DNA from 4 places in the Photobacterium kishitanii genome. Region 1 is predicted to be linked to each of the others. Evidence: predicted binding sites of a transcription regulator. Region 1 holds the regulator's gene; each other region holds the start of a gene.

Region 1 (2,216 bases):
TTCTACTCGATGAATAAATGAGTGTCAGCTAACATTAAAGTAGTCGTAAATTTACTTTATTATTAAAGCTATTTACATGAAAATTTAACTACTTTAAATCATCCATGCATTCCTCTATAAATAAAATAATCAGTATCGAAAGTTTATTTATAGCCTGTAAGTCTTTTGCTTACTATTATATGTATTTACACGAATCATTATATTCGATCTTTGAACAAGGTAAGTTTGAATATTAACGAAAGCTGGTGAATATGTGACATTGCTCGTATTTTTTGGTTGGAATGGTCGTTTTAAAAGCGGTGAGAATAGTAGTTATTATATAGAGTGAAAAAGCCAATATAAATATTGGCTTGATCAATAATTGACGGTATTAGCGTAAATCTTTTACAGATTTTCGTTCGACGATAGCCGGCGCCATTTCAAAAATTTGACGTTCGTGATCTTTATCTTTCATGCGCTCCATTAAAATCTTAATAGCTGTTTTGCCTAAACGACGTTTTGGTTGATGGATAGTCGTTAGTGGTGGCGCAAAGTAAGGTGCTAGATCAATGTTGTCATAACCGATGATTGAAATATCACCAGGTACACGTAATCCTGCTTGTTCAAACGTACTAATAAGTGCCATTGCCATAATGTCATTAAAGCAAAAAATAGCCGTTGGGCGTTCAGTCATTGCAATATATTTCTCAGCGGCTTTTACTGCTGAATCACACTCAAAGTCACCTTCAAGGATCCAGTCTTCGTTAACCGCTAAGTTTGCTTCTGCCATTGCTTTATTAAAGCCTTTTAGGCGCTCACGACAAGTAGACTTGTCATTGTGGCCAGATAAGCAACCAATGAGAGTATGACCATGATCGATAAAGTATTTGGTCGCTATATAGCCACCTTGTTCTGCATTATCTTGAATTTTATCGGTATGTGGACTCTCTGGGCCCCAATCCATAATCACCATTGGTAAGTCTTTTTGGCGCTCAAGAAGATCCAATAATTTTTGGTCAAGATCAGAACACATCACTAATAAGCCATCGACACGTTTTTCTGCAAGCATGCGTAAGTAATCGCGTTGCTTAGAAAGATTCCCTTCGGTATTACATAAAATTAGGGTGTAGCCTTCACGATAGCAATACTCTTCAACACCATGTACAACTTCAGCAAAAAAAGGGTTGGTCGACTTTGTTACTAGCATGCCAATAGTACGGGTGGTATTACATTTTAGACTACGCGCAACAGCACTTGGTGCATAGTTAAGGTCTTCAACTGCCGCAAGTACTTTTTTCTGTGTTGCTTCTGCTACAAAGCGCGTTTTATTGATCACGTGTGAAACTGTTGTGGTTGAAACCCCAGCCATACGTGCAACATCTTTAATGGTTGCCATATTTATTCTTCTAATAATGAGCGCTAGAGGCGTTTCTAGCTAATAGTGTGGTATCAAATTGAGTAATCACTGAGATTAATAAAATCCATCTTACTTATGTAAAGCATCTCGTTAATTATTCAATTTGACACCGATTCAGTGCCTATTACAGACTTTAATTGTATTCAACGCCAAAATCCGCATTTATTTTGCGGCTTTATAATTATTGCATATTTTTCAAGTGTAATCGCTTGCGTTCACATTTTACTGAGTGTTGAGCGTAGTGCAACGATTCTATTGTTTTGGATTAAATTATTTGATGCTATCAACAAAAAAACGTAAATTTCAGCAAATTTATCGTCGTGTTACTGAAATTTACTTGATGGATTCATTAATGATGCTGTTTTTTAACACGATGATAATAGGTAAGGGTAACCATGAATAGGGTGGGAGTGAACGGAAACTTGCCAGCCATAGACGGCATTAATCACTGCTGGATCTAATGCTTGCCATGGTGAACCATCCGCTTGAATTTTCCCGTGTTGAATAATTACCATTCTTTGAGCGTACTGCGCCGCTAAATTGAGATCATGTAATACTACGATCACCGCAGCACCTTGTGCAGCCATTGCCTGTGCGGCTTGCAGCGTTTTATGTTGATGGGCTAAATCCAGTGCTGAGGTTGGTTCATCTAACATTAAGATACACTTGTTATTAGCTTGGCTTAGTTGCGTTAATACTCGCGCGAAATGGATCCGCTGTTTTTCTCCGCCGGATAAGGTTGGATATAAGCGTTGAGAGAGATGAATAACATCAGTGTTGTGCATAGTTTGGGTGGTTATATGATCTATTTCCTGACGTG
Region 2 (2,216 bases), 140 kb from region 1:
TTGATATCTCTAGAACTCAAGTCAGTAAATTGATTCAGCAACTTGAACAGCGCCTTGGGGTGCAATTGGTACAACGCACAACGCGATCATTTGCATTAACAGAAGCGGGGCGTTTGTTTGCGAAGCATTGTGAAAAAGTGGTGGAAGAAATAAATGAAGCAGAAAGTGAATTATTGATAAATGAAGATAACTCACAAGGTCTACTGCGAGTTGGGATTGCGCAATCTTTTGCTTCTAATCATGTAGCACCTTATATCAATGAGTTTCATGCCCAATATCCATTACTCAATTTAGAATTGAGTTTGTTTGATCACCGTGTTGATTTGATTGCAGAGCAACTCGATCTTTGGATTGGATTTATGGATTCGCCTCCAGAAGGTTTTGTTGCACGTCATTTGAGTAATTGTGATTTTGTGCTGGTGGCAAGTCCTGAATATTTAGCGACTCATGGTGTACCTTATCAACCCAGTGATTTAACTGCGCATAATTGTATTATTTATTTTAGCCGTGAGCGTAAAGATAATGTATGGAGCTTTAGTCAGCAAAATGATAATCAGGATATTAAAGTCACGGGTAATTACCGCGTCGATTCTGCTGATGCAATTCGTGATGCTACGATTGCAGGCAATGGTATTGGCTATTTAGCGACGTACTTGTTAACGGATGAAATCCGCCAAGGTAAGTTGATTCGACTTATGCCAGATTGGCAGTTAACACAGCATATGCCGTTATATGCGGTTTATCCAAGACATAAATTTTTGCCTAATAAAGTGAATCTATTTATTGAATTTATTCGCCGCCATATAGAAGCGGGTAATATTTTGTGCAAATGGTAATGATGTAAAAAACAGCGATCACACGCAAACGGTTGGCTAAAAGTGAGAGGTAAGTGTTTCAAATTGTAACCCTAGGGGTTAATAGTATTCCCTATAGGAACTAATCCGATGATTTTCGTTTGCTTAGGCTAAAAATTACCCAATATCGCGTCAGTTTGTTAAATTGTTGTTGTTCGTAATAACAACTTGATCCTTGTCACACTTTTTTTTATGAATACACTCTTTCCGCAATCGTTTACTACACCATACATTGGGGAATGACTTTGCATTATCTTGTTGGCATGCTCGGTATTATTACTATTTTTGCAGTAGGTTTTTTATTTTCAGAAAACCGTTCAGCAGTTAATTGGCGCAGTGTTTTAGGCGCTTTTTGTATTCAAGTTGTGTTTGCGGCCTTTATTCTTTATGTGCCTATTGGTCGGGTAGTGCTAAATAGTGTTTCTGGTGCTGTATCTGGTGTGATTGATTATGGTCATGAAGGCACATCATTTTTGTTTGGCCAGCTAGCTCAATTTAAACTAGGCTTTATTTTTGCGGTTAATGTCTTACCTTCTATTGTTTTCTTTTCGGCATTAATCTCCGTACTCTATTATGTTGGTGTGATGAAATGGGTTATCCGTGGTATTGGTGGCTTATTACAACGCCTATTAGGTACTACGCGTACTGAATCAATGTCTGCAACGGCTAATATTTTTGTTGGTTCTGTAGAAGCACCATTAGTTGTACGTCCGTTCTTAGCAAAGATGACACGCTCAGAATTATTTGCAGTAATGGTTGGCGGATTAGCCTCTGTTGCTGGTGGTACTATGGTTGGTTATGCAGGACTTGGTGTGCAGTTGAAATATCTGATTGCTGCTAGTTTTATGTCAGCACCTGCGGGATTGATGATGGCGAAATTGATCGTGCCGCAAACCGAAGGCGTGCATAGCATGGAAGAGGAAGATGACGGTGAAGAAGATGAACCCGTTAACTTAGTCGATGCAGCTTCTCGTGGTGCATTGAGTGGCTTACAAATTGCAATGGCTGTTGGTGCAAGTTTATTGGCTGTTATTAGTTTAATTGCAATGGTAAATGGTGGTTTAGGCCATATTGGTCATTGGATTGGAATTAATGATCTTAGCCTTAATATGATTTTTGGCTACGTATTTGCTCCTGTTGCATGGTTAATTGGTGTGCCTTGGTCAGAAGCAACAACAGCGGCTAGCCTCATTGGTACTAAAATTGCTGTGAATGAATTTATAGCGTTTGCTGAACTAATGAAACCAGAAACAATAGCTAAGCTTAGTGAACACTCACAAGCGATAGTGACATTTGCATTGTGTGGTTTTGCTAATTTAACCTCTATTGCCATGTTAATGGGGGGGTTAGGTGGAATTGTAC
Region 3 (2,216 bases), 280 kb from region 1:
GCTCATTAATAACGGATATTGCATCTGCGTATGTTGTGGGGCGTGAAATATTCAATTTTCCTGAACTGTATAGCGCTATTCGTCGATTAGATAACCAAGTTACTACAGAGACACAATACGACATGCTGTTTCAATGTCGGCGAATGTTGCGCCGAATAACGCGATGGCTGTTACGTAATCAAGATAGAAAGTTAACGATAGAACAACAGATCAGTTTCTATACGCCTTATATTATTGATTTACGAGAAAACTTAGAAAGTTACCTTGTCACGGACGAAGTACAAGAGCATCAACAGCAAGCTCAACGTTTGATAAACGTCGGTGTACCTCAAAGTTTGGCTAATGGTATTGTGCGGCTATCAAGTTTATATTGTGCGATGGATATTGGCCAAATTGCAGATCATCAACAACAGGATGTAAGCCATATTGCTCGCGTGTATTTTATTGTTGGTGTTGATTTATCATTACACTGGTTTTTGAAACAAATTAATAATCAACCCGTAGATAATCACTGGCAAGCATTGGCACGAGCATCATTTAGGGAAGAGCTCGACTGGCAACAACGACAACTCACTATTTCAGTTATTCAAAATACAGCCTCTCAGCCAGAAGAGTGTGTACGGCAATGGATTGATCAACATCCTGTTCCGATTAAGCGTTGGGAAAGTGTATTAACGGAATTTAAAATAGGGACAGTGCATGAATTTGCTAAATTTGCCGTAGCACTAAGAGAGTTAACATTATTAAATATTCATTCTAAATCAGCTGAATAATCAGAACACGTTATTTTAAGTAAACAAAATGTACTTTATTAGTGGTTTTATGTAATCAATATGTGTTTCATTATGGGTTTTTAGCATTGGTCACGAAAACGTTTGCTTTTAATGGCAATTATTTTAAATAAGAGCTATTTATAACTCATTGTAAATATTGATATAAAATATAAGCTGCTGTTTTATTGATAATAATCAAATGAATAAGGATTGTATTTAGCGTTATAACTGTGAATAATACCACCCCGTTTATACGGGATTTTTAATGGAGTTATAATGTTATATCGCATCGCACGATCCGCTATTTTCCAGTTGGATGCAGAAAAAGCACACGACCTCGCTATTCAAAACTTTTCTCGCTTTACTGGCACTCCACTTGATATCTTCTATCGTCAACATGTACCTGAATGTCCTGTTGAAGTTATGGGCATTACTTTTAAAAATCCTGTCGGTCTAGCTGCTGGCCTTGATAAAAATGGCGAATGTATTGATGCATTTGGCGCAATGGGATTCGGTTTTGTTGAAGTCGGCACTGTAACACCACGCCCTCAGTCAGGTAATGATAAGCCACGTTTATTCCGCTTAATTCCAGCAGAAGGTATTATTAACCGTTTTGGTTTTAATAACCTTGGTGTTGATAATTTAGTAGAGAACGTAAAGAAATCAACCTATGACGGCGTTATTGGTATTAACATCGGTAAAAATAAAGACACACCAATAGAAAAGGGTGCTGAAGATTATCTAATCTGTATGGAAAAAGTCTATCAATATGCAGGTTATATCGCTGTCAATATTTCATCGCCAAATACACCGGGATTACGTTCGCTTCAATATGGTGAAGCATTGGATGATTTGCTATCACAACTAAAACAAAAACAAACCGAACTAGCCGAAAAACACGGTAAGTATGTTCCGTTAGCACTTAAGATCGCACCAGATCTTGATGATCAAGAAATCGTTCAGGTTTGTGAGTCATTAATTCGTAATAACATTGATGGCGTTATTGGTACTAATACCACGTTAGATCGTACCTTAGTTGAAGGAATGGAGCATTGTGATGAAATGGGCGGACTAAGTGGTCGTCCATTACAAAATAAAAGCACTGAAGTTATTCGTAAAATGGCAATAGCTTTAGATGGTGCATTACCGATCATTGGTGTGGGTGGTATTGATTCAGCAATGGCTGCTCGTGAGAAAATGCAAGCCGGTGCTCAATTAGTCCAAGTTTATACTGGCTTTATTTACCATGGCCCACGATTAGTAAAAGACATTGTTAATGGTCTTTAATACCTCCATATAATGTAAGTTCATCCTTAGCTATTAAACCAAATTGAATATAATGTTCAATTTGGTTTTTTTATGTCTGTGTACTAATCCCACTAAAGTAACTGATTAAAACCTTCCTCTTTTAATATGTCATTTGTGCAGTAAAATTTTGTTGAT
Region 4 (2,216 bases), on a different contig from region 1:
TTTACCACCAGCTGCCGTACCTGCCGCTGATTCAATATAAACAGCAGCAGGTGAGCCGCCCACTAAACCCGCAAAAATACTACTGACAGAATCGGCAGTTAATGCTTTACCGCCGCTAATAATATTACCGCGTTCAGTTAATAAGTTAGCTTGGCCAGCAACAGCTCGAATCGTACCAGTTGCATCAAAAATAGCCGTCATCACTAACGCTAATACTGTCGGTAAGATCACCGGGTTAAGCGCGCCCATAATATCAAGAGAACCTAATAATGAACCGTCACCACCGAATGTCGGTAATGCAAATAAACCATGATATTTCACATTAGGATCAAAAATTAACCCAAAGACTGAAATAGCGATAATCACTAATAAAATACCACCCGGTACGCGACGTTTCTCAAGTCCAATAATGGTCGCTAAACCGACTAACGACATAATCACAGGCAATGATACGAAATCACCAAACGCAACAGGTAAGCCTGGCTGTGGATTTTTGATAACCAAACCAACGCCGTTTGCGGCAATCAATAATAAAAAGAGACCAATACCAATACCAGTACCATGAGCAATACCCGTTGGCATGTTTCTCATGATCCAACCGCGAATACCGGTAACCGTAATAAAAGTAAACACGACCCCCATCAAGAACACCGCACCTAATGCAACGGGAATACTTACCCCTTGACCAAGTACTAAACTAAATGCAGTAAAAGCCGTTAATGATATTGCACACCCAATAGCCATAGGTAAACGAGCCCATAGCCCCATCAACAGTGAACCAAATGCCGCCACTAAACAGGTCGCGATAAAGACTGCACTTTGATCAAATCCTGCCGTACCCAACATACTTGGTACAACAATTACCGAATATACCATTGCTAAAAAGGTGGTTAATCCGGCAATAATTTCCTGTTTAACGCTGCTACCGCGCTCAGTGATTTGAAAATAACGGTCTAAACCACGTGTTGATTCACTTGGAGTATTATGTGTACTGTCAACAGACATGATGGCTTCCTATAATTGTCTGGTTTCAATCCGCTATCATTGGTCGTTAATCCTCATCGCCAACCAACGCAAACGTTTACTTTTTTAAAGAAAATAAAAGGCTGAAGTTATTGCTCCTCAACCTTTAGATAATCTTTCAAATAACAATGATACCTAGAAAGTGCCTATCCCTGCCACCATAAACTGATATTTCAGTCCCTATCGTAACAATTTTTTCATCATCACCATAAAAATTAACCACCGCTAACGTAAAAAATAAACCCATAAAAACTGTGATCAATATAACAATAACACTACCCACTATAGTTATAGTAGAAAATATTGCTAATTAACCTTGCTGTAAGTAATAAATATACGATTTTTTTCTTTACGACTAAATGTATACTCGCAATCAATAAATAACATGCACCGCTGACTAATTATTTACCTCGTAAATATGAAATTTTTCTTTTAGCCGTAATTTTTGACTCTTTGATATAGAGTATTAGGTGATTGCAATGAAACACACACTTTGGCCAGCATTTATTGATGTTGTAAAACGCGATGTTGTTCCAGCTCTGGGTTGTACCGAACCTGTATCCGTTGCATTAGCCGCAGCAATTGCTGTCAATAAGCTCAATATAAACCATCAAGACATTACGGCTATTAATGTCCTTGTTTCTGCTAATCTAATGAAAAATGGTATGGGTGTTACTGTTCCAGGCACAGGTATGGTAGGATTAGAAATAGCAGCCGCTGCAGGTGCGGTTGCAGGTGATAGCAGCGCGCAGTTGGAAGTGCTCAAAAATCTAACTACTGACAATGTCGCTATCGCAAAAACAATGCTGGATAAAAAAATAGTGACGGTTAATGTTGCCAATGTTAGTAATATTCTTTACTCCAAAGTCACCATCTTTAGTACCAACCATTCAGCAGCAGTGACAATTGCAGATAGCCATACTCATGTATTAGCAATTGAAGAAGATGGCATCACAACTTATATTGCTGAGCCTCAAAATACCTCCCATGCAACTAAAAAAACCATCAAGAGTAATCCTTTTATTGATGCGTGTGCACAAGACATTTTTGATTTTGCTACCCAAGCACCGTTAGCTGAGATTGAATTTATTAAGCAGGCTTATCAGCTCAACAACGATCTTTCTATTGAAGGTCTCCAAGGTAATTATGGCCTTCAAGTTGGTGCTACATTCCAACGCAGTGTTGAACGCGGT

Evidence for each region. The regulator PurR, encoded in region 1, represses purine synthesis genes. The targets are predictions, from matches to a motif close to TNANGNAAACGTTTNCNTNA.
Region 2: the regulator PurR is predicted to act here: its motif matches at 857-876, upstream of PPBDW_RS06115 (NupC/NupG family nucleoside CNT transporter).
Region 3: the regulator PurR is predicted to act here: its motif matches at 864-883, upstream of pyrD (quinone-dependent dihydroorotate dehydrogenase).
Region 4: the regulator PurR is predicted to act here: its motif matches at 1,070-1,089, upstream of PPBDW_RS19770 (NCS2 family permease).

Annotation. Positions count from the first base shown of each region.
Region 1 is NZ_LN794352.1:1,422,731-1,424,946, forward strand. Features, by position in the region: gene purR (HTH-type transcriptional repressor PurR) at 371-1,375, opposite strand; gene PPBDW_RS06795 (heme ABC transporter ATP-binding protein) at 1,762-2,216, opposite strand, start outside.
Region 2 is NZ_LN794352.1:1,278,619-1,280,834, forward strand. Features, by position in the region: gene PPBDW_RS06110 (LysR family transcriptional regulator) at 1-836, shown strand, start outside; gene PPBDW_RS06115 (NupC/NupG family nucleoside CNT transporter) at 1,094-2,216, shown strand, end outside.
Region 3 is NZ_LN794352.1:1,699,754-1,701,969, forward strand. Features, by position in the region: gene PPBDW_RS08045 (NAD-glutamate dehydrogenase) at 1-773, shown strand, start outside; gene pyrD (quinone-dependent dihydroorotate dehydrogenase) at 1,050-2,060, shown strand.
Region 4 is NZ_LN794353.1:1,004,038-1,006,253, reverse strand. Features, by position in the region: gene PPBDW_RS19770 (NCS2 family permease) at 1-1,005, opposite strand, end outside; gene PPBDW_RS19765 (L-cysteine desulfidase family protein) at 1,503-2,216, shown strand, end outside.